Regions from separate parts of the Pseudomonas sp. B611 genome, predicted to be linked through region 2. Evidence: predicted binding sites of a transcription regulator. Region 2 holds the regulator's gene; each other region holds the start of a gene.
What was found. Region 2 encodes sigma-54, which starts transcription at its own class of promoters, with help from an activator protein. Its sites were predicted from a motif close to ANTGGCATNNANNTTGCTNT; they were not measured.

Region 1: ACZRMO_RS09740 (circularly permuted type 2 ATP-grasp protein) is a predicted target of sigma-54. The motif match lies at 6,306-6,325, and genes of this name have one in related genera.
Region 3: ACZRMO_RS14255 (circularly permuted type 2 ATP-grasp protein) is a predicted target of sigma-54. The motif match lies at 4,949-4,968, and genes of this name have one in related genera.
Region 4: glnK (P-II family nitrogen regulator) is a predicted target of sigma-54. The motif match lies at 1,764-1,783, and genes of this name have one in related genera.

What each region holds. Positions count from the first base shown of each region.
Region 1 is NZ_JBUZST010000003.1:329,257-336,328, reverse strand. It holds gene ACZRMO_RS09765 (response regulator transcription factor) at 1-294, opposite strand, end outside; gene msrB (peptide-methionine (R)-S-oxide reductase MsrB) at 554-1,054, shown strand; gene ACZRMO_RS09755 (cytochrome c biogenesis protein DipZ) at 1,087-2,790, shown strand; gene msrA (peptide-methionine (S)-S-oxide reductase MsrA) at 2,934-3,626, shown strand; gene ACZRMO_RS09745 (alpha-E domain-containing protein) at 3,767-4,717, opposite strand; gene ACZRMO_RS09740 (circularly permuted type 2 ATP-grasp protein) at 4,720-6,129, opposite strand; gene ACZRMO_RS09735 (hypothetical protein) at 6,529-7,072, shown strand, end outside.
Region 2 is NZ_JBUZST010000001.1:228,900-235,971, reverse strand. It holds gene ACZRMO_RS01145 (KpsF/GutQ family sugar-phosphate isomerase) at 58-1,032, shown strand; gene ACZRMO_RS01140 (KdsC family phosphatase) at 1,033-1,557, shown strand; gene lptC (LPS export ABC transporter periplasmic protein LptC) at 1,566-2,138, shown strand; gene lptA (lipopolysaccharide transport periplasmic protein LptA) at 2,125-2,658, shown strand; gene lptB (LPS export ABC transporter ATP-binding protein) at 2,658-3,383, shown strand; gene ACZRMO_RS01120 (RNA polymerase factor sigma-54) at 3,568-5,061, shown strand; gene hpf (ribosome hibernation-promoting factor, HPF/YfiA family) at 5,137-5,442, shown strand; gene ptsN (PTS IIA-like nitrogen regulatory protein PtsN) at 5,455-5,919, shown strand; gene rapZ (RNase adapter RapZ) at 5,922-6,779, shown strand; gene ACZRMO_RS01100 (HPr family phosphocarrier protein) at 6,796-7,068, shown strand.
Region 3 is NZ_JBUZST010000005.1:335,149-342,220, reverse strand. It holds gene ACZRMO_RS14290 (OmpA family protein) at 1-327, shown strand, start outside; gene ACZRMO_RS14285 (aminotransferase-like domain-containing protein) at 632-2,071, shown strand; gene ACZRMO_RS14280 (translation initiation factor 2) at 2,176-2,640, shown strand; gene ACZRMO_RS14275 (YkgJ family cysteine cluster protein) at 2,803-3,057, shown strand; gene ACZRMO_RS14270 (START domain-containing protein) at 3,099-3,704, shown strand; gene ACZRMO_RS14265 (hypothetical protein) at 3,808-4,044, shown strand; gene ACZRMO_RS14260 (ribonuclease E inhibitor RraB) at 4,258-4,599, shown strand; gene ACZRMO_RS14255 (circularly permuted type 2 ATP-grasp protein) at 5,001-6,410, shown strand; gene ACZRMO_RS14250 (alpha-E domain-containing protein) at 6,415-7,072, shown strand, end outside.
Region 4 is NZ_JBUZST010000002.1:354,729-361,800, forward strand. It holds gene ACZRMO_RS06615 (YifB family Mg chelatase-like AAA ATPase) at 1-1,088, opposite strand, end outside; gene ACZRMO_RS06620 (accessory factor UbiK family protein) at 1,306-1,569, opposite strand; gene glnK (P-II family nitrogen regulator) at 1,992-2,330, shown strand; gene ACZRMO_RS06630 (ammonium transporter) at 2,365-3,702, shown strand; gene sutA (transcriptional regulator SutA) at 4,051-4,386, shown strand; gene ACZRMO_RS06640 (HAD family hydrolase) at 4,581-5,276, opposite strand; gene xerC (tyrosine recombinase XerC) at 5,273-6,172, opposite strand; gene ACZRMO_RS06650 (DUF484 family protein) at 6,175-6,891, opposite strand; gene dapF (diaminopimelate epimerase) at 6,905-7,072, opposite strand, start outside.

The DNA.
Region 1 (7,072 bases), on a different contig from region 2:
GCCCAGTTCCAGGCCGAGGATGCGGTGCAGCTCACTGGAACGCGCGCTGGTGATGATGATCGGCGTGTAGCGCGTCATGGCACGGGCGCGCCGGCAGATCTCCAGGCCATCCACGCCAGGGAGCATCAGGTCGAGGATCAGCGCATCCCAACCGCCTTGCTCCAGCAGGCGCAGGCCCTCGTTGCCATCGGCGCTGTGCACCACGTCAAACTGCTCGTCACGCAGGTGCAGGCAGATCAAGTCGGCGATATGGGCATCGTCCTCGACCACCAGGACACGTTTGGGCTGATCCATGTAAGCGAAACCTTGGCTTGTAGTCGGCGCATTGTGCGGCTTTTGCCTCAGTGTAGTTATCACGAATTGTTTAACTCTGCGTGAGGATTTGGCGACCGGTCGAGGGGCAGGATGGTGTCATTGCAGTTGGGGAAGGGCTTGTATGTGGCGAGGGAGCTTGCTCCCGCTGGAGTGCGTAGCGCTCCCAAAAAGCCGGCTCCAGCTGCGCTGTCGAGCGGGAGCAAGCTCCCTCGCCACAGGGCCTTGAATGGAGAAACCTATGTACTCACGCAGACAAATCCTGCTGGCCGGCGGTGGCCTGGGTGTCGCCGTCCTTGCCGGTGGCTTGCTGAAACAGCTCAACCTGGTCAGCGAAGCCGAGGCGGCTGAAACCTTCGAGGTCAGCCACAGCGACGCCGAGTGGCGCAGCCTGCTCAGCGCCGAGCAATACGCCGTGCTGCGCGAGGAGGGCACCGAGCGCCCTTACAGCAGCCCGCTCAACGATGAACACCGCACCGGCACCTTTGCCTGCGCCGGTTGCGCGTTGGCGCTGTTCTCGTCCACCACCAAGTTCGACAGCCATACCGGCTGGCCGAGTTTCTGGCAGCCGCTGGACAACGCAGTCGCCAGCCGTACCGACCGTTCTTTTGGCATGGCGCGCAACGAAATCCATTGCCGCCGTTGCGGCGGTCACCAAGGGCATGTGTTCGACGACGGCCCACGACCCACGGGCCTGCGCTATTGCATGAATGGCGCGGCCATGACGTTCACGGCGGCTTAAGCCGATGTCTCTTTCTTATAAGGTCTTATCCCATGTGGCTTCTGCTCCTCGCGTACCTGGGCGGCGTGCTGACCATCGTCAGCCCGTGCATCCTGCCGGTTCTGCCTTTTGTCTTCGCTCGCACCGGGCAGCCGTTTTTGCGCAGTGGCTTGCCGCTGTTGGCGGGGATGGCGGTGACATTTGCCCTGGTGGCCACGCTGGCCGCCGTGGGCGGCGGCTGGGTGGTGCAAGTCAATCAATACGGGCGCTGGCTCGCGTTGCTTTGCGTGGCGCTGTTTGGGCTCACGCTGCTGCTGCCACAGCTGTCGGAACGCCTGACACGGCCGCTGGTGGCGGCCGGCAGTCGCTTGTCGGAGGCCGCCGGGGCCGACGCCAGGCCGCGTGCAAGCGCTTCGTTCCTGATCGGCGTGGCCACCGGGTTGCTCTGGGCGCCGTGCGCCGGGCCAATCCTCGGGCTGCTGCTGACCGGCGCGGCGCTGCAGGGCGCCAATATCGGCACTACCTTACTGTTGCTGGCCTACGCCGCCGGTGCGGCGACGTCCCTGGCGCTGGCGTTGCTGGTCGGCGGTAAAGTCTTTGGCTTGATGAAGAAGTCCCTGGGCGCCGGTGAGTGGTTGCGTCGCGGCCTGGGTGCGCTGATGTTGGTGGGTGTCGCGGCGATTGCGCTAGGCCTGGACACCGGCGTGCTGTCGCGCTTGTCGACAGCGTCCACCGGTGGCCTGGAACAAAGCCTGGTGGACCGCCTGAACGCCAAGCCGCCAGCGCAGGGTGGGGCGATGATGATGGCGGCCAACCACAACAGCGATTCGCTGCCGATCGAAGGCGCGCTGCCGCCGTTGGACGGCGCCGTGCAATGGCTCAACAGCGCGCCGCTGAGTGCCGAAGCCCTCAAGGGCAAAGTGGTGCTGGTGGATTTCTGGACCTATTCCTGCATCAACTGCCTGCGCACCCTGCCTTACGTCAAAGCCTGGGCCGAGAAGTACCGCGACCAGGGTCTGGTGGTGATTGGCGTGCACGCCCCGGAGTTTGCCTTTGAGCGGGATGTGGGCAATGTCACCCAGGCCATGAAGGACCTGGGGATCACCTACCCGGTGGCCATCGACAACAACTACAAGATCTGGCGCGCCTTCAACAACCAGTACTGGCCGGCGCATTACTTTGCCGATGCCAACGGGCAGATTCGCTATCACCACTTTGGCGAGGGCGACTATGCCGAATCGGAGCGGGTGATCCAGCAACTGCTGCGCGAGGCCGGCGCACAAAACGTCGCGGGCGGCTTGATCGACGTGGCTGCCAAGGGCGTGCAACAGGCGCCGGACCTGAACACCGTGCAGTCGCCGGAAACCTACCTGGGCGCGCAGCGCGCCGAGAACTTCGTCAAGTCCGGCCCCTTGGCGTTGAACAACTGGACCCTGGAAGGCCAATGGAACGTCGGCGGCCAGCAAGTCACGCTGGAGCAGGCCGGTGGGCGCATCGTCTACCGCTTCCACGCCCGTGACTTGCATCTGGTGCTGGCGCCTGGCGCGGATGGCAAGCCGGTGCGCTTCAAGGTCACGGTCGACGGCAAGGCCCCAGGCGATGCCCACGGCACGGATGTCGCGCCGGATGGTACGGGCACGGTGACAGAACAGCGCTTGTACCAACTGGTGCGTCAGCCGGGTGAGGTGCAGGACCGTACTTTCAGCATTGAGTTTCTGGACCCGAATGTGGCGGCGTATGCCTTTACCTTTGGCTAACCGATTTATGAACTGACAACCCAATCAATGTGGGAGCGGGCTTGCTCGCGAATGCAGTGTGTCAGCCACTGAAATGCTGACTGACCCACCGCATTCGCGAGCAAGCCCGCTCCCACAGTTGACCGTGTTCTGGAGTGAGATTTATGAAAGTTCTCAGATTACTACCTGCACTGGCCTTGGTTGCCTTTATCGGCCAGGCCCAGGCCTTTTCTTTTGGTTCTTCCGACGATGCCGTCGTCATCGCACCACCCGCCCTGGACCTGCCAGCCTCGGCCAACCTGCAAACCGCTGTCTTCGCCGGCGGCTGCTTCTGGGGCGTACAAGGGGTTTTCCAGCACGTACAAGGCGTAAAAAACGCAGTCTCCGGCTATGATGGCGGCGCGGCGGGCACGGCGCAGTACGAGTCTGTCAGCGTGGGCGATACGGGCCATGCCGAGGCGGTGTCCGTCACCTATGACCCGAGCAAAGTCAGCTACGGCAAGCTGTTGCAGATCTACTTCTCGGTAGCTCACAACCCCACAGAACTCAACCGCCAGGGCCCGGATACCGGCACGCAGTACCGTTCGGCGATCTTTGCGCAGAATGCCGAACAGCAAAAAGTCGCCCAGGCGTATATCGCGCAACTGGATGCTGCGAAGTCGTTTGGTAAACCGATCGCAACCACGATTGAAATGGGCAAGCCGTTCTACCCGGCAGAGGCCTACCATCAGGATTTCCTCACCGAGAACCCGTCTTACCCGTACATCGTGATCAATGATTTGCCGAAGGTGGCGCAGTTGAAAAAGCTGTTTCCTGAGCAGTACAGCGCTGAGCCGGTGTTGGTGAAAACCCAATAAACACCGCAAAACCAATGTGGGAGCGGGCTTGCTCGCGAATGCGGTGGGTCAGCCAACTAATCTATTGACTGACACGCCGCCTTCGCGAGCAAGCCCGCTCCCACACAAGCCCGCTCCCACATTTTGTTCCTCTGTGTGGTTTAGACCACTTCGAGGTAAGAGCTGTGTATCGCCCGCGCCAACTCGCGCACGGTGTCGATAAAGTCCGTCAGCCGGCTGTGCAGGCCGTCTTCCAGAATTTCATCAATCCCCGTATACCTCAGCCGCGCTTCGAACTCCGCTGCCAAACGCTGCGCTGTGCGCCCATAACTGCCGGGCAAGTCGGCGAGGATGTGGCTCAATTCCTCGATACACGCATGCAAGGATCGCGGCACGTCGCTGCGCAGTAACAGCAGTTCGGACACAGAGCGCGCATTCAGCGCATTCGGGTACAGCTCGGTATACGCCTCGAACGACGACAACGCGCGGAGCAGGGCGCTCCACTGGTAATAGCCGCGCGCCGAGACGTCGCTGACTTCCTCCGACTCTTCGCCAAACATCTCGTAGCGCGCATCCAGCAGGCGCAGGGTGTTGTCGGCGCGCTCGACAAAGGTGCCCAGGCGGATAAACCGGTAGGCGTCGTTGCGCATGATCGTCCCCGACGTGGCGCCACGGAACAGGTGCGAGCGTTGCTTGACCCAATCACAGAAGTGGCTGATGCCATGCCGCGCCAGGCCACCGGCAGCGATGCTGCGCATTTCCAGCCAGGTGGCGTTGAGGTTTTCCCACATATCGGCGGTGATGCGCCCACGTACTGCGTGGGCATTGCCGCGAGCGGCGCGCAGGCAGTTGTAGATGCTCGCCGGGTTTTCTTCGTCGAGGGCGAAGAAGTGCAGCATACGCTCGGCATCCAGTTGTTTGTGGCGCTCCAGGTAGCTGTCGAGGGTGCCGCTGCTGAGCAGCGACATCGCCAGTTCATCCAGGCCATCGCTGCGCCCGGATTGGGGCATCAGCGACAGCGAATAACTGACTTCCAGCATGCGCGCCAGGTTCTCGGCGCGCTCCAGGTAGCGGGACATCCAGTACAGATCTGCGGCGGTTCTACTCAACATAATCAGCCCTCCACCACCCAGGTGTCCTTGGTTCCGCCGCCTTGCGACGAGTTGACGATCAGCGAGCCTTCACGCAAGGCCACGCGCGTGAGGCCACCGGGCACCAGGCGGGTTTCCTTGCCCGACAGCACGAACGGCCGCAGGTCGATATGCCGGGGGGCGATGCCGTTTTCGACAAAGGTCGGGCAGGTGGACAGGCTCAACGTGGGTTGGGCGATATAGGCGTGGGGACGGGCCTTGATGCGTTGGCGGAAGTCCTCGATCTCGGCGGCCGTGGACGCCGGGCCCACCAGCATGCCGTAGCCACCGGAGCCCTGGGTTTCCTTGACCACCAGTTCCGGCAGGTGCGCCAGTACGTGGGACAGCTCATCGGGCTTGCGGCACTGGAAGGTCGGTACGTTCTGCAACACCGGTTCTTCGTCGAGGTAGAAGCGGATCATCTCCGGCACATAGGGGTAGATCGACTTGTCGTCGGCCACGCCGGTGCCGATGGCATTGGCCAGCACCACGTTGCCCGCGCAGTAGGCGGCGACCAGGCCGGGCACGCCGAGCATCGATTCGGGGTTGAACGCCTGCGGGTCGAGGAACGCGTCGTCGATGCGCCGGTAGATCACGTCCACGGCCTTGGGGCCATCGGTGGTGCGCATGAACACCTTGAGGTCGTGCACGAACAGGTCGGCACCTTCCACCAGTTCCACGCCCATTTCCCGGGCGAGAAAGGCGTGTTCAAAGAACGCGCTGTTGAAGCGGCCAGGGGTAAGTACCACGACGTTGGGGTTGTCCAGGCGGCTGGAGCTTTTCAGGGTTTTCAGCAGCAGGTTGGGGTAGTGGTCCACCGGCGCGATGCGTTGCTTGGCAAATACTTCGGGGAACAGGCGCATCATCATCTTGCGGTCTTCGAGCATGTAGCTCACGCCGCTGGGGGTGCGCAGGTTGTCTTCAAGCACGTAGTAGGTGCCGTCGCCGTCGCGCACCAGGTCTACGCCGGAGATGTGCGAGTAGATATCGCGGTGCAGGTCGAGGCCGACCATGGCTTTCTGGTAACCCTCGTTGCCCAGCACCTGGTCGGCGGGAATGATTCCGGCCTTGATGATGCGCTGGTCGTGGTAGATGTCGGCGAGGAACATGTTCAAGGCGGTGACGCGCTGGATGCAGCCGCGCTCGATCACGCTCCACTCACTGGCGGGGATGCTGCGCGGGATGATATCGAAGGGGATCAGGCGCTCGGTGTCTTGCTCGTCGCCATAGAGGGTGAAGGTGATCCCGGCGCGGTGAAACAGCAAGTCGGCTTCGCGGCGACGCTGGGCCAGCAGTTCCGGTGGCGTATTGGCCAACCAGCGGGAGAATTCCTGATAATGCGCACGGCACACACCGTTTGCGTCATTCATTTCATCGAAGAAAGATCGAGCCATTCCAGTACCTTGTCAGTGCCGAGGGACGCTTGGGTGGCACTGCCGCTTTGAAAAACGCATGTTTTTATGAGCCCGTGGCTAAGGATGCCACTGGGCCTGGTCCTTACTTTCTGATGGGGTCGGCTCTGGGTCGGGGGGTAACGAACGCTCCTGTGTACGGGCAGTGATGAAGGGCTAAAGCAATGCCTGTGCCGAAACCCGTAGTTGTGGCAAGGGAGCTTGCTCCGGCTGGGCTGCGCAGCGGCCGCAAAAACGTGGGAGCGCTGCGCACTCCAGCGCGAGCAAGCTCGCTCGCCACAGTTAGGTGCGTGGGTTGCCTTGGATTGGTGCATGAACGAACTTGAACTTCGGGCAAGTGCCGTTCTTCTAACGTCTCTCGAATCTTCTTGGAGCACCGCCGTGCCCAGAATCATCTCGCCTCAGTCCCCGGAAACGGCACTGACCGACCACAGTGAACACAACGCCAAGATCTTCGGCTCGCCCAAGGACCGCCTGGACTTCTACCGCCGTGAGATCCAATACGAAACGACGATCCTGGCCAACCGCACCGATGCCTACCTCACCGCGCAATCCTTCCTGGTCATTGCCTTCGTCTCGGGCATGGGCAACCTCAACCCCGAGTGGGGCAAGCTGTTCACTCTGGTGGTGCCGGTGTTTCTGGTGCTGCTCGGCATCTTCAGTTCGCTGAACGCTTGGCCGGGGATTCGCGCGGCGTACGACATCATCGACCACTGGCACTACAAGCAAAGCGAACTGCTGCGCAGCGAGCCGGTGATGGGCCTGGCGTATGACGATTCGCCTCTGTTCTGCGAGACCGAGTCGTCCCACAAGGGCTATCGCAAGTCGCTGCTATTCTCTATGCGTGCGCCGTGGTTATTCATGGTGTTCTGGCTGTTGCTGGGGGCGTATGCGTTTTATATCCAGGTGGATAACCCGGGTTCAT
Region 2 (7,072 bases):
GAATTGCGCATTGCCGCTATAATCGCCGACTTTTCGTCAGGCTATACGATTTCAGACATGAGCCAATCCAGCGACCTTATTCAATCCGCACAACGCACCATCCGCCTTGAGCTTGAAGCCGTAGAAGGCTTGCTGGCCCATATCGACGCGGATTTCGTACGCGCTTGCGAGATGATTCTGGCCAGCAAGGGCCGCGTTGTCGTGGTCGGCATGGGCAAATCCGGCCATGTCGGCAACAAGATTGCCGCCACCCTTGCCAGCACCGGGACTACCGCATTTTTTGTGCATCCCGCCGAAGCCAGCCACGGCGACATGGGCATGATCACCAAGGATGACATCATCCTGGCATTGTCCAACTCGGGCACCACCAACGAGATCGTGACCCTGTTGCCGCTGATCAAGCGCCTGGGCATCAAGATGATCAGCCTCACCGGCAACCCCGATTCGACGCTGGCCAAGGCTGCCGAAGTGAACCTCAATGTTCACGTGGCCCACGAAGCCTGCCCGCTGAACCTGGCGCCGACCTCGTCCACCACCGCCGCATTGGTGATGGGCGACGCCCTGGCCGTGGCACTGCTGGAAGCCCGCGGTTTCACCGCAGAAGACTTCGCGTTTTCCCACCCGGGCGGCGCCCTCGGCCGTCGCCTGCTGCTGAAAGTGGAAAACGTCATGCATTCGGGCGATGAATTGCCCCACGTCCAACGCGGCACGTTGCTGAAAGACGCGCTGATGGAAATGACCCGCAAGGGCCTGGGCATGACCGTGATCCTGGAAGCCGACGGCAAACTCGCCGGCGTCTTCACCGACGGCGACCTGCGCCGCACCCTGGACCGTACCATCGACATCCACACTGCCACCATCGACGCAGTGATGACGCCCCACGGCAAGACTGCCCGCCCCGAGATGCTGGCGGCCGAAGCCTTGAAAATCATGGAAGACCACAAAATCGGTGCGTTGGTGGTCGTTGATAGCAACGACTGCCCAATCGGCGCCCTGAACATGCACGACTTGCTGCGTGCGGGAGTGATGTAAATGACCAGCGACCTGCTGCAACGCGGCAAACACATCAAATTGGCGATTTTCGACGTGGACGGCGTGCTGACTGACGGCCGCCTGTACTTCCTCGAAGATGGCAGCGAATTCAAGACCTTCAACACCCTCGACGGTCAAGGCATCAAGATGCTGATGGCGGCGGGCGTGCAAACGGCAATTATCAGCGGCAGAAAAACCCCCGTTGTGGAACGCCGCGCACAAAACCTGGGGATTCCTCACCTGTATCAGGGCCGCGAGGATAAACTGGTGGTTCTGGACGAGCTTCTTGGCCAACTCAACCTAAGCTATGAGCAGGTCGCCTACTTGGGCGACGACTTGCCTGACCTGCCGGTGATCCGCCGGGTCGGCCTGGGCATGGCCGTCGCCAATGCGGCGGCGTTTGTTCGCGAGCACGCCCACGGCATCACCACTGCCCGTGGCGGTGAAGGTGCCGCCCGCGAGTTCTGCGAGCTGATCCTGCGTGCCCAAGGCAGCCTTGAAGCGGCCCACGCCGCCTACCTATAGAGCGTTTTATGCTGAGTAAAAAGATTCGCAACTTCCTGTTATTCGGGGTCATCGCCGCGCTGTTCCTGGCGGTGGGCTACTGGAATATCAGCCCGGAGCGCTTTCTCGACCAGCCTGTCGCGCAGGTTGATCAGGGCGCTATCGACTATTACGCCACCAATGCCTACAGCATCCAGTATCTGCCGGATGGCAAGGTGCAGTACGAGATCACCTCGGACAAGGTCGAGCATTTGAAGACGTCCGAAGTCACCCTGCTGACCAACCCGGACATGAACATCTACCGCGGCACCGAGTTTCCGTGGCACGTCACCAGCAAGCGTGGCGAGGTCAACCCGGACGGCACCGAAGTGGAACTGATCGACTCGGTACGCGTTGCGCGTACCGATGATAAAAACCGTGACACCGTGATTACCAGCAGTCGCATGACCGTATTCCCGCAGAAGCAATATGCGCAGACCGAGCAAGACGTTAGAATCGACGGCGCTGGCGGGGTATCGACTGGCAAGGGAATGAAAGCGTATTTGAAAGAAAGCAGGATACACCTGCTATCGAACGTAAGAGGACAGTATGAGGCTCGTTAAAACTCTCCCTATTTTGCTCAGTCTGGGCGCAGCACTGGGAAGCGTGAGCGCCTGGGCTCTGCCGAACGATAGCCAGCAACCGATCCACATTTCGGCTGACGATGCGCAACTGGACGACAAGCAAGGCGTCGCCACCTACACCGGCGGCGTGATCATCACCCAAGGCTCGATGAAGATCACCGGCAACACGGTGACCCTGACCCGTACCGCCAATGGCGACATTGATGTGGTGACCTCGGTGGGCAACCTGGCTTACTTCGAACAGAAGCAGTCGCCTACCGACACCGGCCCGATGAAGGGCTACGGCAAGACCATCCAGTACCACGCCCAGCAGAACCGCATTGTCCTGATCGACCAGGCCAAGGTGCTCAGCCCGGACGGCAACTCCACGGAAGGCGAGAAAATCACCTACGACACCGTGAAGCAAATCGCCAACGCCGGCCGCGCCAATGGCACCAAGGTGACTGCACCACGTCCGCGTATCGACATGGTTATCCAGCCGAAGAAGAAGGCCGAGTAATGGCAACCCTGAAAGCCCAGCATCTGGCCAAGGCCTACAAAAGCCGTCAGGTCGTGCGTGACGTCAGCCTGTCGATCGACAGCGGCCAGATCGTCGGCTTGCTCGGCCCCAACGGCGCCGGCAAGACGACCTGCTTCTATATGATCGTCGGCCTGGTCCAGGCGGATCAGGGTCGCGTCCTGATCGACGACCTGGACGTGAGCCACCAGCCCATGCACGGTCGTGCACGCGCCGGCATCGGCTATCTTCCGCAGGAGGCGTCGATCTTCCGCAAACTGTCGGTAGCCGACAACATCATGGCAATCCTCGAGACCCGCAAGGAACTCGACCGTGACGGCCGTCGCAAGGAGCTGGAAAGCCTGCTGCAGGAGTTCCACATCAACCACATTCGCGACAACCTCGGCATGAGCTTGTCGGGTGGTGAGCGTCGTCGTGTGGAAATCGCCCGCGCCCTCGCCACCGCGCCAAAGTTCATCTTGCTGGACGAACCGTTTGCCGGCGTCGACCCGATCTCGGTCGGTGATATCAAGCAGATCATCCATCACCTCAAGGCGAAGGGTATCGGCGTACTGATCACCGACCACAACGTGCGTGAAACCCTCGATATCTGCGAAACCGCGTATATCGTCAACGATGGCCAGTTGATTGCCGAAGGCGACGCCGAGACTATCCTTGCCAACGAACTGGTGAAGGAAGTGTACCTGGGTCACGAGTTCCGCCTGTAAACACCGTGGTGTCACGGCCGCTGCCAAGATGCGCGGGAGTCAATGAAAACCTCTGGATTTTTATTGTTACCGCGCTCTAGGCAAAGCCCGCGATATCAGGCATATAATTTGCTTATGTTTGGCGCTCACGCGCCCTGTCGTGGATGGCGCATTGCGCCGGCGAATAAGGTGTTAAGCCCCTGCCATGAAACCATCGCTAGTCCTGAGAATGGGCCAGCAGCTGACGATGACACCGCAGCTGCAACAGGCCATCCGCCTGCTCCAATTGTCGACCCTGGACCTGCAACAGGAAATCCAGGAGGCCCTGGAGTCCAATCCGATGCTCGAACGCCAGGAAGAAGGCGACGACTTCGATAATGCAGACCCGCTGGCCGACAACATCGAGCAAAAACCCAACTCCGACGTGCAAGAACCCTCCTATCAGGAAACCGCCCCAACGGTGGATAACCTGGAAGAAGGCGAATGGAACGAACGCATTCCCAATGAGCTTCCCGTGGACACCGCCTGGGAAGACGTCTACCAGACCAGCGCCAGCAGCCTGCCCAGCAACGATGACGACGAGTGGGACTTCACCACCCGCACCTCCGCCGGTGAAAGCCTGCAGAGCCATCTGCTGTGGCAACTGAACCTCGCGCCGATGTCGGACACCGATCGCCTGATCGCCGTGACCCTCATCGACTGCATCAACAACCAGGGCTACCTGGACGAGACGCTGGAGGAGATCCTCGAAGCGTTCGACCCGGAACTGGACATCGAACTGGACGAGATCGAAGCCGTCCTGCACCGCATCCAGCAGTTCGAGCCCGCCGGCATTGGCGCCCGCACCCTCAGCGAATGCCTATTGCTGCAACTGCGCCAACTGCCCGCCAAGACCCCTTGGCTCGCTGAAGCCCAACGCCTGGTCACGGATTACATCGACCTGCTGGGCAGCCGCGACTACAGCCAGCTGATGCGCCGCATGAAGCTCAAGGAAGACGACCTGCGCCAGGTCATCGAGCTGGTGCAGAGCCTCAACCCGCGCCCAGGCTCGCAGATCGAGTCCAGCGAAGCCGAATACGTGGTCCCTGACGTGATCGTGCGCAAGGACAACGAGCGCTGGCTGGTGGAGCTGAACCAGGAATCGGTGCCGCGCCTGCGGGTCAACCCGCAATACGCGGGCTTTGTGCGCCGTGCCGACACCAGCGCCGACAACACCTTCATGCGCAATCAGTTGCAAGAGGCGCGCTGGTTTATCAAGAGCCTGCAGAGCCGCAACGAAACCCTGATGAAAGTCGCGACCCAGATCGTCGAGCACCAGCGCGGCTTCCTGGAGTACGGCGATGAAGCGATGAAACCGTTGGTGCTGCATGACATCGCCGAAGCGGTTGGCATGCACGAATCGACGATTTCACGGGTGACCACGCAAAAATTCATGCATACCCCACGGGGCATTTATGAGCTGAAATACTTTTTCTCCAGCCACGTCAGTACCTCCGAAGGCGGCGAATGCTCGTCCACGGCGATCCGCGCGATCATCAAAAAACTGGTTGCCGCGGAAAATCAGAAAAAGCCATTGAGTGACAGTAAGATCGCTGGTTTACTGGAGGCACAAGGCATTCAGGTCGCCCGTCGAACCGTCGCCAAGTACCGCGAGTCCCTCGGGATCGCGCCTTCCAGCGAGCGTAAGCGTTTGATGTGACGGGCGGGCCACAGCGTTCCAGTGGCAGGCGCTTTTGCCTGCCGCTTTATGCACTGGCAACGAAGGAGAAGCTGTATGCAAGTCAACATCAGTGGACACCAACTGGAAGTGACCGAACCGCTGCGCGCCTATATCGGCGAAAAACTCAAAAGAATTGAGGGGCATTTCGACAAGATCACCAACGTGCAAGTCATCATGACTGTCGAAAAGCTGAAGCAGAAAATCGAAGCCACCTTGCGTATACCCGGCGGGGAAGTAGTCGCCAATGCCGAGCATTCAGATATGTATGCCGCCATTGACGACCTGACCGACAAGCTGGATCGCCAAATCAAAAAGCATAAGGAAAAGCAGCAGAGCCTTCTCCAGGGCACTGGCCGCTAACACTCCCCACCCATGATTCGACTTGAAACCATCCTGACCCCCGGCCGTTCCCTCGTGAACGCGCCGGGTGGCAGTAAAAAGAAAGCCCTCGAACAAATTGCCAACCTGATCAGCCGCGAAGTGCCTGACCTGGAGATGCAAGATGTGTACGAGGCTCTGATTGCCCGTGAAAAACTCGGTTCCACCGGTTTTGGCAACGGCATCGCCATTCCCCATTGCCGCCTCAAAAGCTGTGAGGCACCTGTCAGCGCCCTGCTGCACCTGGACGCTCCCATCGATTTCGACGCCATCGATGGCGCACCGGTTGACCTGCTGTTCGTCCTGCTGGTCCCGCAAGCCGCCACCGATGCGCACCTGGAACTGCTCCGGCAGATCGCCAGCATGCTCGACCGCAAGGAAGTACGCGACAAACTGCGCAGCGCCAGCAGCAATGAGGCGCTGTACCAGGTTGTCCTGGATGAACAGAACGGGCAGTAATCATGCGTTTGATCATCGTCAGCGGCCGCTCCGGCTCGGGTAAAAGCACCGCCCTCAACGTTCTTGAGGACAACGGTTTCTACTGCATCGACAACTTGCCCGCCGGCTTGCTGCCGGAGTTGGCAGAGCGCGCGCTGATCCACACCGAACTGGCGCAGCCCCTGGTGGCCGTTTCGATCGATGCCCGCAACCTGCCCAGCCACCTTGAGCGGTTCCCGCAACTGCTTGAGGAAGTTCGCGCCAAGCACATTCATTGTGATGTGCTGTACCTGGACGCCGACGAAGAGACGCTGCTCAAGCGCTTTTCCGAAACCCGCCGGCGCCACCCCCTCAGCAGCCCACATCGCTCCCTGGCAGAAGCCATCGAAGACGAAACCAAGTTGCTGGGGCCGATCATCGACCTCGCCGACCTGAAAATAAACACCACCAGCCTCAACCTGTACCAGCTGCGCGACGCCATCAAGCTGCGCCTGCTGAACCAGCCGGAGCCTGGTACTGCGTTCCTCGTCGAGTCGTTTGGCTTCAAGCGTGGCATGCCGGTGGATGCCGACCTGGTGTTCGATGTGCGCTGCCTGCCGAACCCCTATTGGAAACCCGAGCTGCGTGAGCAGTCCGGGCTGGACCAACCCGTGGCCGATTACCTGGCAGCGCAGCCGGATGTCGAAGAGATGTTCCAGGATATCTCCAGCTACCTGCTCAAATGGCTGCCGCGCTTTGCTGCAAGCAATCGGGCGTATGTCACCATTGCCATTGGCTGCACCGGCGGCCACCACCGCTCGGTCTACTTGACCGAACGCCTGGGCCAGGTGCTGCAACAAACCCTCAAGAACGTCCAGGTTCGCCACCGCGACCTTAGCTGAAAGGATCACCCCCGCGATGCCCGCTCTGGAAATTGAAATCATCAACAAGCTGGGCTTGCATGCCCGGGCTTCTGCGAAGTTCGTCGGCGTCGCCGGGCAGTTCCCTTGCCAGATCCGTGCGGGGCGCACCCCGGAATCCATGGTCGATGGCAAAAGCATCATGGCCATGATGATGCTGGCCGCCGGCAAGGGCACCAGGATTCACCTGAAGACAGAGGGTGAGCAAGAGCAGGAAGCGATGGACGCCCTGGTGGCGCTGATCAACAACTTCTTTGATGAGGGTGAGTAAACTC
Region 3 (7,072 bases), on a different contig from region 2:
GAAGCGGAGCTGAAAAACTCGGCGAACCGCACAGTGTTGAAAATCGTCCAGTTCCTGCAACTGAACCCCAAGCGCGTGGTGCGCATCGAGGGTTACACCGACAGCACCGGTGGCGAGCAGGAAAACGTAAAACTGTCCCGTGACCGCGCGCAATCGGTGGCCGATGTGCTGGTGGACCTGGGCATCGATGAAAAACGCATCCAGGTCGAAGGGTATGGCGACCAGTATCCGGTGGAGGCCAACGCATCCGAGCGGGGCAGGGCGCAGAACCGTCGGGTGGAGATTGTGTTCTCTGACGAGAAGGGCCAGTTGGGCGCCGCTCGCTAAAAGCCAGACACCGCTCCACATGTGGGAGGAGGGCTTATGTGGGAGCGGGCTTGCTCGCGAAGACGGTGTGTCAGTTACAGGTATTTCAGCTGATCCACCGCTTTCGCGAGCAAGCCCGCTCCCACACAAGCCCGCTCCCACATTGTGTTGGGTGTACACCCAAAAAACGCTTCACTACCCCTACAGTTTTTACTGTCACTCCCGCCCGCGCTCGACTATTGTGGCAACTGTCCCCGTACACTTCTAAACTGTGCCGGTATGTTTCACACAAAAATAAAATACCCGTGAAATCGAGTGCTGCGTCATGACCAATCTGTTGCTCTACCAACGTATCGCCCAGCAACTGGCTGAGGATATCCGGCGCGGTGTCTATCAACCGGGCGAGCGCGTGCCTTCGGTGCGCAAGATGAGCTCCCAGCTCAACGTCAGCCATGCCACGGTGTTGCAGGCCTACGCCAACCTGGAAGACCAGGGGCTGATCCGCGCGCGGCCGCAGTCCGGCTACTACGTGCACCAGACGCCAGCACTCACCGCGCCGACGCCAGACATCGCTCGTGTAGAGCGGCCGGGGTTGGTCACCCGCAGCAGCATCATCCAGCAGGTATTGGTCGAGTCGCGCCGCGAAGGCGTGTTCCCGTTGGGCGCCGCGGTGCCGAGTGTCGATTACTTGCCGGTGCGCGCACTGCACCAGCAGTTGGCCAAGGTCACGCGCTTCCAGAGCCCACGGGCGTTCAGCTACATGTTCAGCCCCGGTTTCGAACCGCTGCGCCGCCAAGTGGCGATCCGCATGCGCGATGCGGGCGTGGTGGTGGACCCGTCCGAAGTGGTGATCACCCACGGTTGCGTGGATGCGTTGCAGATGTCGTTGCGGGTGCTGACCCGGCCCGGCGACCTGATCGCCGCGGAATCGCCGACGTACTACGGCTTGCTGCAACTGGCTGATCTACTCGGCCTCAAGGTCATCGAAATTCCCAGCGACCCGGCGTCGGGCATGAGCCTGGAAGCCCTGCAACTGGCGGCCAACCAATGGTCGATCAAGGCCCTGGTGTTGACCACGCGCCTGAGCAATCCCCTGGGCGGCACCATGCCCGAGGAGCGGCAGAAACAGTTGCTGCGCCTGGCCTCGGATTTCGATATCCAGATCGTCGAGGATGATATCTACGGCGAGCTGATGTTTGAAGTCGGCCGCACCAAGGCCCTGAAAGCCTATGACCGCCTGGATCGGGTGATCTACTGCTCCAGTTTTTCCAAGACCCTGTCCCCCGGCGTGCGGATCGGCTGGATGATTGCCGGCAAATACCAGCAGGAAATCCAGCGCTTGCAGATGTTCAGCACCCATTCGGCGTGCAGCGTCACGCAGATGGGCGTCGCGGCCTACCTGGAAAACGGTGGGTATGACCGCCACCTGCGCTATATCCGCCAGGAATACCGCAAAAATCTCAACGCCTTCCAGCTGGCGGTGCAGCAGTACTTTCCCGAAGGCACGCAGATGACCCGCCCCAGTGGTGGTTTTATCCTGTGGGTCAGTTTGCCGGGGCGGGTCAATACCCAGGAACTGCACGTACGCGCCCTGCAACAGGGCATCAGCATTGCGCCGGGGCTGATTTTCAGTAACACCGAGCAGTTCAACCACTGTATTCGCCTCAACTGCGGCACGCCGTGGAACCGCGAGGCAGAGCGCGCGCTGATGACCTTGGGGATGCTCGCCAGCCAGCTGTGCCAGGAAACCGCTGCGGGCCTTTGAACCCAGGAACAGGGGCATGATCGGTAGCGGGCTAATCAACACGCTTGTCATGCCGCGCACAACAAGCGAGCATATGGCCCTCTGCCGTTAATGCTGTTGGCGATATGACCTCTATTTTCCGCGCTGTCTGGGTGATTGGCCTGCTAAGCCTGTGCAACGTCGGCACCGTGCTGGCGGCGGCGCCTGTGACTGAACGCGCGCCCGCCGCTGCCGCGCAAAAGACCCCGGCGAAAAAAGCCCCGGTGGCGAAAAAGAAAGCCCCAGCAGTTAAAAAACGCGCAGCGAAAGCGAGCAAATCCGCCAAAGAAGTGGCCCAAACCCAATTGCCACCGGCACAGTTGGATCTGTCCCTGCCTTCGGACATGGTCAGGCACTTGCAGCCCATTGGCACCATGCCCAAACCCAAGAGCGTGCCCTTGCTGCCGCCGATGTTCGGTGAGAAACCCACCGACAACAGCGCCTTCCAGATCAATGGTCGCCTGCTCAGCAATGAGATGAAGCTGCAACTGCGCAATGAAGAGCGCCGTGACGTGGAAGGCGCAGCGCTGGAATTCGAGTTCAAGCAGTAAACTTTTCCCACAAACGTGACGGCGCCCTTCGACCATCTGTCGCAGACTGGTCAGTCACTTTTGTTTTCTGCGAAAAACCCCTGTTAGACCATTTTAAAACGGCTGTTTAAGGGCGTACTCTAGCCCGGCCATCCACATTGAGTCGTCGAGGACCTGCTGGTCATGAAATGCCGTGAAGGCTGTGGCGCTTGCTGCATCGCCCCCTCCATCAGTTCGCCACTCCCCGGGATGCCACAGGGCAAACCGGCGGGCGAACGCTGCCTGCACCTGTCGGTCGAACAGCTGTGCCAACTGTTCGGGCAACCGGAGCGACCGGCGGTGTGCAGTGATTTCAAGGCGGATATCGAGGTCTGCGGCACCGACCAGGCCGACGCGATCCGGTTGATCGGCTGGTGGGAGCAGATGACGGCGGCTTGATGGGCTTTACTATCGGAACTTCAACAATAAGGAATACAACAATGGGTTCGCTGAAACGAATGGCTGTGTTGTGCGGTTTTACGGTGATGTTTGCTGCCACTGCCCAGGCTGAGGATTGGCAGGTCGCCAAGGACGAAGACGGGATCAAGGTGTCGTTGAGCGAAGTCGCCGGCTCCAAGTACAAGGCGTATCGCGGTGTGACCGTGATCAAGGCGCCTGTGGCAAAAATCGTTGCCCTCCAAGAAGACGTAGCGGGTGCCTGTGCCTGGATCCACGAGTGCAAATCCCAGAAGCTGGTCGACAAGAAAGGCGACGAGAGCTGGACCTACACCCAATTCAAGGCCCCGTTCCCTGTGACGGATCGTGATTCCTACCTGCACATCACCACCACCAAGGCGGCCGACGGCTCGCTGACCCGTAAGCTGGAAGGCGTACCGACCTACAAACCTGAAGAAAAAGGCTACGTACGTGTCGCCCAAGTGGACGGTTTCTGGAAACTGACGCCCAAAGGCGACAACCAGACCGAAGTCACTTACCAGGTGCACACCGAGCCAGGTGGCAGCGTGCCCTCGTGGCTGGCCAACAAGTTCGTTGTAGACGCGCCGTTCAACACCTTGAAAGCCTTGAAAGAACACGCTGAGAAGTAAACGCAGCTGATCAGGTGTCTCCTACCTTGGGTGGAACGTTTGCCGCCCCCCCAAGGTCCAGATAGAGGTAAGCCCACACATGGGTTTTATCGAGGAGGCACCGATGCAAAAGTGGCAGATTACCTTCGTTGATGATCACGGCGTGAAGTCCGTCGAGCAGTTCACCTGCGAGCAGAAGCCCAGCCTCGAAGATGCGGCACACATGATCCGCAACAAGCTGGTGCCGGTCGCCGCCGAACTTGACCTCAACGACCTTGAGGGGCGCAAGCCCGAGCCAACCGTCAAGATCCTCAAAGACCAGAACAGCATTCAAATCCTCGACATCTCGCCTGCCGCCTGAACATTCCCTGTTTGCTATTAAAGCGCCTCTGGTGGAGGTGATAGCTTCGCGCTACTCTGCAATCGAGATCAGCGAATGAATCGCTAAGGTCTGGTCTTGTCAGCTACATGCTTGTTTTCCAGCGGTGTTGTTATTGCCGTAGTACCCACGCTATTACGGCGTGGGCTTCGGGAAGCACGGAAAGTCTATCCATCGGTTAGAGGAGCACTTTTCATGAGCACAGCCTATCAAGAAGACATCAGCACCAACGTTCTGCGCCGCATGAAAGAAGGCGGCTTCGACTTCTCGCGTTTTCACCCCATCGAGTTCTACGCGATTTTTCCGGATGAGGAACGGGCGCGCAGGGCTGCGGGTGAGTTTCGTGGGGAATCCCTGAATGCCCAGGTCAGTGCGCGCGACGATGGCGCCTGGTACCTGGAACTGAGCAAGATCATGTTTGCCACCTACGACGGCATAGGCGACTTCGAGCAAGACTTTGAAGCCGTGGTCGAACCGCTGGGCGGGATCATCGAAGGCTGGGGCGTCAAGCAGGAGGTGCGTGGGTTACCCATGTAGCAGTATGAGAAACACAGCGTATCGGCTGACCTTTGGGTCGGCCGATTTTGTTTGTGCCGTAGGAAAACTTTTCGGAACTTGCGCGACCTTTTTCAGCACCAAAAAAAAAGCCACCCAACGAGGGTGGCCTAAAGGGAAGAGCGATGTGCGCAAAGGCGCGTGTTCAGCAGATGAGCGCGATTATCCGCAGGCTGGGCCGGGCAGTGAAATCAACTCTGACTATGCTGTTGATAGTCAAAGCCCGCATTGCGATGAAGCGTGCGACAGGACAGCGGGCATTCTGCGCACCAGGACGGTGCGGCTGGATTTCTGTTTCTATTCAACTCACTGATTTTTAAGTGTTTATGCCGCTGGCACGGGCCTTGCGATGGTTCTTGCGTCCGGGTGACAAGGAGTACGGCATGATCCGCACTTATTACGATGAAATGTACGATGGGGCAGGGCTGGTCCGCCCCCATTACCGCGAATTCGCCCGCTGGTTGGCCGAAACCCCTGCTGAACTGCTGGCCCAGCGCCGGCGCGAAGCCGATTTGCTGTTTCACCGCGCCGGGATCACCTTCACCCTTTACGGCGACGAACAGGGCACCGAGCGCCTCATTCCCTTTGACACGATCCCGCGCAGCATTCCTGCCAGCGAATGGCGGATCGTCGAGCGCGGCTGCATCCAGCGGGTCAAGGCGCTGAACATGTTTCTCGCCGACCTGTACCATGAGCAACGCATCATCAAGGCCGGGATCATCCCCGCCGAGCAGGTGTTGGCCAACGAGCAGTACCAGTTGGCGATGCAGGGCCTGGACCTGCATCGCGATCTGTATTCCCACATCTCCGGGGTCGATCTCGTACGTGATGGCGACGGCACCTACTACGTACTAGAAGACAATCTGCGTACCCCGAGCGGCGTCAGCTACATGCTCGAAGACCGCAAGATGATGATGCGTCTGTTCCCCGAACTGTTCGCCGCCCAGCGCATCGCCCCCATCGATCATTACCCCAACCTGCTGCTCGACACCCTGAAAAGCTCAAGCTCCCTGGACAACCCCAGCGTGGTGGTACTGACGCCGGGGCGCTTCAACAGCGCGTTCTTCGAGCATGCCTTCCTGGCCCGGGAGATGGGCGTGGAACTGGTGGAAGGCGCCGACCTGTTTGTGCGCGACGACCGCGTCTTCATGCGCACCACCGACGGCCCCAAAGCGGTGGACGTGATCTATCGTCGCCTCGACGATGCCTTCCTCGATCCGCTGGCGTTCAACCCCGACTCCATGCTCGGCGTGCCCGGCCTGCTCGCGGCCTATCGCTGCGGCAATGTGGTGCTGGCGAACGCCATCGGCACCGGGGTCGCGGATGACAAGTCGGTGTACCCCTTCGTCACCGATATGATCCGTTTTTACCTGGATGAAGAACCGATCCTGAAGAACGTTCCGACCTTCCAGTGCCGTAAGCCCGACGAACTGTCCCACGTGCTGGCCAACCTGCCGGATCTGGTCGTAAAGGAAACCCAAGGCTCCGGCGGTTACGGCATGTTGGTGGGCCCTGCCTCCACAGCGGCAGAGATTGAAGCCTTCCGCGCGCGTATCAAGGCCAAGCCCCACGCCTATATCGCCCAGCCCACTTTGTGTTTGTCCACGTGCCCGACCTTTGTCGAAAACGGTATCGCGCCGCGCCATATCGACCTGCGCCCGTTCGTCTTGTCCGGCAAGGAAACCCGCGTTGTGCCGGGCGGCTTGACCCGCGTGGCACTGCGCGAAGGCTCGCTGGTGGTCAACTCGTCCCAGGGCGGCGGCACCAAAGACACTTGGGTGGTGGAGGACTGATGCCATGCTGAGTAGAACTGCCTCGGATTTGTACTGGATGTCGCGCTACCTGGAGCGCGCGGAAAACCTCGCGCGCATGCTCGATGTCAGCTATTCGCTGTCGCTGATGCCCCAGGATGGGCGCGGTGATGGCCTGCATGAACTGGCGATGCCGCTGCTGATCACTGGCACGCTGGATGACTACCGCGAGCGTCACGGTGAGCTGCACGCCGAACACCTGCTGCACTTTTTTGCCCTGGATGCGGCCAACCCGGCGAGTATCTACAGTTGCCTCGGCGCAGCGCGGGCCAGCGCCCATGCAGTGCGTGGGCGAATCACCGCCGACATGTGGGAAAACATCAACGCCACCTGGCTGGATATTCGCGATATCGCCCAGCAAGGCCTGAGCCGCTACGGCATGAGCCGCTTTTGTGAATGGGTCAAGGAACGTTCCCACCTGTTTCGCGGCGCGACCTACGGCACCATCATGCGCAACGATGCCTTTCGGTTTATTCGCCTGGGCACCTTTATCGAGCGGGCCGACAACACCCTGCGCCTGCTGGATGCGCGCTACGAAATGGCCGGTGACCAGGCCGCAGCGGTCACCGACGGCACGGCCCACGCCTACTATCAATGGAGCGCCTTGCTGCGCGCGCTGTCGTCGTTCGAGGCCTACACCGAGA
Region 4 (7,072 bases), on a different contig from region 2:
GGCGTACAACGACAGCGCCCGCTGGGTTCGCCCATGTAGCCACAGGGGCAGGGGTTCATCGCGGCCACCAATTGAAAGCGCGCGGGGAAGCTCACTCGGTCGCGGGCGCGGGAGATGACGATGTGCCCCGACTCCAAAGGTTCGCGCAGAACCTCCAGCACCTTGCGATCAAACTCCGGTAACTCGTCCAGAAACAAAACGCCGTGGTGCGCCAGGGTGATTTCCCCTGGCTGCGGCTTTGTTCCGCCGCCGACCAAGGCCGGCCCTGACGCCGAATGGTGGGGCTGACGAAACGGGCGATGCGGCCAATGGCTCAGGGGCGCCAGGCTGACCACGGATTGAATCGCCGCCACTTCCAGCGCTTCCTGTTCGCTCAGTGGCGGCAACAAACCGGGCAGGCGGCTGGCGAGCAAGGTCTTGCCCGTTCCGGGAGGCCCGCTGAACAGCAGGTTGTGTGCGCCTGCTGCCGCAATCAACAGGGCGCGCTTGGCCGCGAGTTGGCCCTGCACTTCGCTCAAGTCCGGGTAGGGCTTGTTCAAGTACAGCAAGCCATCGGACCTGTAAGGCTCAATCGGCTGGTGCCCGTTCAGATGCGCCACGACCTGCAACAGGTGATCCACCGCAATCACCTTCAAGCCCGACGCCAGGCACGCCTCCTCGGCATTCGCCCTGGGCACTATCACGGTGCGCCCGGCCTTGCGTGCCGCCAATGCCGCTGGCAATACACCCTTCACCGCACGTACCGCGCCGGACAGCGCCAGTTCGCCCAGGCACTCCACCTCATCGAGCATCAGCGCCGGCACTTGCACACTGGCGGCCAGAATGCCCAGGGCAATCGCCAAGTCAAAACGCCCGCCGTCCTTGGGCAGGTCAGCGGGCGCGAGGTTGAGGGTGATGCGGCGGGCAGGGTATTGCAGCGCGCTATTGAGGATGGCGCTGCGTACGCGGTCCTTGCTTTCCTTGACGGCGGTTTCGGGCAGGCCCACCAGGGTGAGCGACGGCAAACCATTGGCCATATGCACTTCGACGGTGACCGCCGGGGCTTCGACGCCGACCTGGGCGCGGCTGTGGACGATGGCGAGGGACATGATCGTTCCTTGAAATGGAGAGGCCGCTTCCTGCGGGTTTTTCAAGGGTAGACGAGGAGTGAAACTATCGATGGAGGGAGGTTTTACAGAACGTATCTGGAGGACGATGCAGATCAAATGTGGGAGCGGGCTTGCTCGCGAATGCGGCGGGTCAGTCAGCACATCAGTAACTGACAGACCGCCTTCGCGAGCAAGCCCGCTCCCACATGGACCGCGTTTATTCAGCAGGTGGCGGTGTGAGTCGCGCTTCCAGTTCGGCGACTTTCGCTTCCAGGCTCTCCAGCCGCGCACGTGTGCGGGCCAGCACGACCATCTGGCTGTCAAACTCTTCCCGGCTCACCAGGTCGAGCTTGCTGAAGCCGCTTTGCAGCAGCGCCTTGAACTGGCTTTCGATTTCGTTGCGGGGCAGCGGGGTTTCGCCGCTGAACAGGCGAGAGGCGTGGCCGCTCAGGGCGTCGAGGAGGTCTTTGGGCGCGAGCATGGGAAATATTCCGAGAAACTGTTGGCCGGCAGTGTATCACGCGGCGTCTATAGTCTTTTTTACCGCCGCCAGCGCACGCTTTTCGCGCAGCGCGCCGCACACCGGCGCACTGTTTTTGTGCGCATTGCCGTCGTCAAAACACCCCGCAGCTGGGCAAACGTGGGCAAAGGACTGATTTCAGTGATTTTTACGGAGCTGGCAAGGTTTCTGCTTAGACGATCATGACCCATGCACTGATGCAGTCGCTGTGACGAATGCAGTGCGCCGACGGATCAGGGGTACAGGTTTCGTCACCAGTGGATCGCTGGCGTCACAAAGGCAATTGCCTTCGCGACGACGCGTTACAAAGCCAGGCACTGCGCTTAGACTTGAGACGGGTTTGTTTTCCTGGGGCAAGTCCACCAATTCGGGAGAGAGTTTTCATGAAGCTAGTCACTGCCATCATCAAGCCGTTCAAGTTGGACGATGTACGCGAGTCGTTGTCCGAGATCGGCGTGCAGGGCATTACCGTTACTGAGGTCAAAGGCTTCGGTCGGCAGAAGGGTCACACCGAGCTGTATCGCGGCGCGGAATACGTGGTCGATTTCCTGCCGAAGGTGAAGATTGATGTCGCCATTGACGACAAGGATCTTGACCGGGTTATCGAGGCGATAACCAAGGCGGCCAACACCGGCAAGATCGGTGACGGCAAGATCTTCGTGGTCAATCTGGAACAGGCTATTCGCATCCGTACCGGCGAAACCGATACCGACGCAATCTAAGCCGCCAAACCCCAACGCCCCAGGAGAAAACAATATGACTCTGCGTAAATTCGCAGGGCTCGGAGCCCTGTTGTCCATCGTAATGCCAAGCCTGGCCATGGCGGCAGACGAAGTGGCTGCTCCAGTCCTCAACTCCGGCGACACCGCCTGGATGCTGACCGCCACCGCACTGGTGCTGTTCATGACTATCCCTGGCCTGGCGCTGTTCTACGGCGGCATGGTCCGCTCCAAGAATATTCTGTCGGTGATGATGCAGTGCTTCGCCATCACTGGCCTGATCAGCATCCTGTGGGTTGTCTACGGCTACAGCATCGCGTTCGATACCACCGGTATGGAACAGGGTGTGGTCAACTTCAACTCCTTCTTCGGCGGCATGGGCAAGGCGTTCCTGGCGGGCGTAACCCCGGCCAGCATCACCGGGCCTGCGGCATTGTTCCCTGAGGCGGTGTTCATCACCTTCCAGATGACCTTCGCCATCATCACTCCGGCCCTGATCGTCGGTGCCTTCGCTGAGCGCATGAAGTTCTCCGCGATGCTGATCTTCATGGCTATCTGGTTCACCCTGGTCTATGCGCCGATTGCACACATGGTCTGGAGCGGCAACGGTGGCCTGATGTGGGACTGGGGCGTGCTGGACTTCGCCGGCGGCACCGTGGTGCACATCAACGCCGGTGTGGCTGGCCTGGTGGCGTGCATCGTGCTCGGCAAGCGTAAAGGCTTCCCGACCACCCCAATGGCACCGCACAACCTCGGTTACACCCTGATCGGTGCAGCCATGCTGTGGATCGGCTGGTTCGGCTTCAACGCCGGTTCCGCCGCCGCGGCCAACGGCACTGCCGGCATGGCGATGCTGGTCACCCAGATCGCTACTGCTGCTGCGGCGCTGGGCTGGATGTTCGCCGAGTGGATCACCCACGGTAAGCCAAGCGCACTGGGCATTGCCTCGGGCGTGGTAGCCGGCCTGGTGGCAATCACTCCGGCCGCTGGCACCGTAGGCCCGATGGGCGCCCTGGTGATCGGCCTGGTTGCCGGTGTGATCTGCTTCTTCTGCGCCACCAGCCTCAAGCGCAAGCTGGGCTACGACGACTCCCTGGACGCATTCGGCGTGCACGGTATCGGCGGTATCGTCGGTGCGATCCTCACCGGTGTGTTCGCAGCCCCTGCATTGGGCGGCTTCGGCACTGTGACTGACGTGGCTGCACAGGTCTGGATCCAGTGCAAAGGCGTCGGCTTCACCGTGATCTACACGGCGATCGTGACCTACATCATCCTCAAGGTGCTGGACATGGTCATGGGCCTGCGGGTCACCGAAGAGGAAGAGGCTGTTGGCCTCGACCTGGCGCAACACAACGAACGCGGCTACAACTTGTAAGTACGCGAAAAAAAGATGCCCGGCTTGCCGGGCATTTTTTTGTCTGGTGTTTGTGAGAGAGAGCACACGGCGCGTCCCTGCATGCGAATGTCTTACAGGCATGTAGGCGTATTCGGCACTTTGTTTTTTCCCAGAGCGCGCTAGAATGCGCGCCGATGGGCGCAAAACTGTATTTATCTGGGCGAGCAGCGTGATCATGGCGCTGCTTGTGAAGTCCTCGCCACCTTTCACGGTGATGGGGCATAAGCCACTGGTTATCCAGTGGATGTTGATTTTTTTCCGGCGGCCTCGACAGGGGATGAAGCTGGGCTATAACTAATCTGCTTTTCGCAAGTCATGAGGTAGAACATGAGCGACGATGATCTGGAAAACGACGACCTCGAAGTAGGTGATGACGACGAGACCGATGAAGGTCTTGACGCTGCAGCCGTTGACGACGGTGCCGACGAAGCCGAAGACGGTGGCGGTGACGACGCAGCACCGAAAGCCAAAGGCAAAGCCAAGGCCGCTGTTTCGGTAGACGAACTGCCAAGCGTTGAAGCCAAGAACAAAGAGCGCGATGCGTTGGCCCGTGCGATGGAAGAATTCCTCGCTAAAGGCGGCAAAGTGCAGGAAGTCGAGGCCAACGTGGTGGCCGATCCACCGAAGAAGCCGGATAACAAGTACGGCAGCCGACCTATCTGAGGTCAGCCACCTGCTTGTAAGAAAAGCCCGCCGTCGCTGCGGGCTTTTTCATGCCCGGAATAAATTCCTAAGGCCCACCGCATACCAAATGTGGGAGCGGGCTTGCTCGCGAATGCGGTCTGTCAGTCACTGATGTGCCGACTGATACACCGCATTCGCGAGCAAGCCCGCTCCCACAGTTTTGATCTTCGCTGTTACTGCCAGCTGCGCAGCAACTCTGGCAATTGCGCCAGGTTACGAATCTCGCCATCCGGGCGCTTATCCGCATCCCACACCTTACCCATCGGGTTAAACCACACCGCCCGCAGCCCCGCCTGTTGCGCCCCGGCAATGTCATCCCCCGGATGATCACCGATATGCACCGCCGCACTGGCGTCCACCCCACCGCGCTTCATCGCCTCCTGAAACAATCGCGCATCCGGCTTGGCGATGCCGATATCTTCGGCGCGCAGGGCAAAATGGAAGTAATCGGCCAGCCCGACACGCTGCACATCGGCATTGCCGTTGGTGATGACCCCCAGCAGGAAGTGCTGGCGCAGCGCCTGCAACATCGGCTCGGCTTCAGGGAACGGGGTGAGCTGATGGCGCGCATGGATGAACGCTTCAAAGCACACATCGGCCATTTGCGTGGCCTCGGGCTGCGGATAACCGGCTTCTTCAAAGGCGTGGGTCAACACCCGGTGACGCAGGATGCTGATGCGGTGTTTCAGCTCGGGATCGCGCGCCAGCACCTGTTGGCGCAGGTTGGCGAAATGCTCCAGCGGCAACTCGCCGACCTTGGGTGCATGGGTGGCCAGCCATTCGCGCATCGACGCTTCGGCGTTGATGATGACGGGTACGTTGTCCCAGAGTGTGTCGTCCAGGTCGAAGGTGATCAGCTTGATACTCATGAGTCGCCGCCCTTGATGCGTTTGGCCCGTGGATGGGCGCTGTCGTACACCGTTGCCAGGTGTTGGAAGTCCAGATGGGTGTAGATCTGCGTGGTCTTGATGTCGGCGTGGCCGAGCAGTTCCTGCACGGCGCGCAGGTCCTGGGACGACTCCAGCATATGGCTGGCAAACGAGTGCCGCAGCATGTGCGGGTGCAGGTTCTGCCCCAGCTCGCGCTCGCCAGCGGCCTTGACGCGCAACTGGATGGCACGCGGCCCCAGGCGCCGGCCCTGCTGGCTGACAAACACCGCATCGTCGGCCGGGTTGGTCAGCAGGCGCAACGGCAGCCACAGTTGCAGGGCTTCCCGGGCTTTGCGGCCCACCGGCAGCACGCGGGTCTTGCTGCCCTTGCCGAGTACCTGCACCAGGCCGTCCGCCAGGTCCAGTTGATCCAGGTTCAGGCCGGTCAGCTCCGACAGGCGCAGGCCCGAGGAATAGAACAGCTCAAGGATCGCCTGGTCGCGATGGGCGAGGAAGTCGTCTTCGACCGCACCATCGAGCAATTGCAGGGCACGGTCGGTGTCGAGTGTCTTGGGCAGGCGCCGTTCGCCCTTGGGCGGCGACAGGCCGTTGGCCGGGTCGTGGTCGCACAAGCCTTCGCGATTGAGGTAGTGATAGAGCCCGCGCACCGCCGACAGCAGGCGCGACAGGCTGGGAGACGATTGGCCGGCCTGGTGCAGGCGTGCGATCAGGCTGCGCAGGCTCTGGATATCCAGGGCTTTCCAGCTGCTGATCTGTTGTTTTTCGCAGAACGCCAGGACCTTGTTCAAGTCCCGCCGGTAGGCTTCCAGCGTATGGGGCGACACCTGGCGCTCGTTGCGCAGGTGAGCGCAATAAGCGTCCAGTTGCCGTTCCATGGCTAGCGCACCGCGCGCAGGGCGGTGGTGAAGCGCGGCAAGACGCGGCCCAGCACTTCGGCGATGTAGGTCAGGAACAACGTGCCCACCGAGCTTTTGTAGTGCGCCGGATCACGGCTGGCGATGGCCAGCACGCCATGCAGGCCTTGATGGCTGAGGGCGACGACGGCGGTGGAGCCGATCTGCTGGCGCTGTTCGGCGCCGAAGAGGAAGTCCAGCTCATGCTCGCGCAAGGTGCCGCTGATGGTCTTGCCTTCGGACAACAGGCCACCAATGGCGGTTTGCGCATCGCTGCCGCTGACCCAACGGCCCACCGGCATGGGGTTGTCGCTGAACAGGATCAGGCTGACAAAGGGCACCTGGAAATCCTGGCGCAGGCTGTCCTCCACGGCGATCACCGTTTCTTCCAGGCTGGTGGCATCCATCAGTGCGAGGATCAGGCGCCGGGTTTTCTCGAACAGGCGGTCGTTGTCGCGGGCCACGTCCATCAAATGCGAGAGCTTGTGGCGCATTTCGATATTGCGCTCGCGCAGGATCTTCATCTGTCGCTCCACCAGCGACACGGTGTCGCCACGCTGGTGGGGGATGCGCAGGGCCGGCAGCAGTTCTTCGTGCTGGACGAAGAAGTCCGGGTTAGCCTCAAGGTACGCCGCGACGGCAGCGGCCTCCAGACTGTCGCTCGGGGATGCTTGTGCGGGTACTTGAGGCTTATCGGTCATTAGCTGGGCTCACTCATAGACGGACCTGTCCTTCGTATACACGCGAGGCCGGCCCGGTCATCAGCACCGGGTGGCCTGGGCCTGCCCATTCGATGGACAAACGTCCACCGGGCAGGTCGATCAGCAGCGGCGAATCCATCCACCCCTGGCTGATCGCGGCTACGGCCGCGGCGCAAGCACC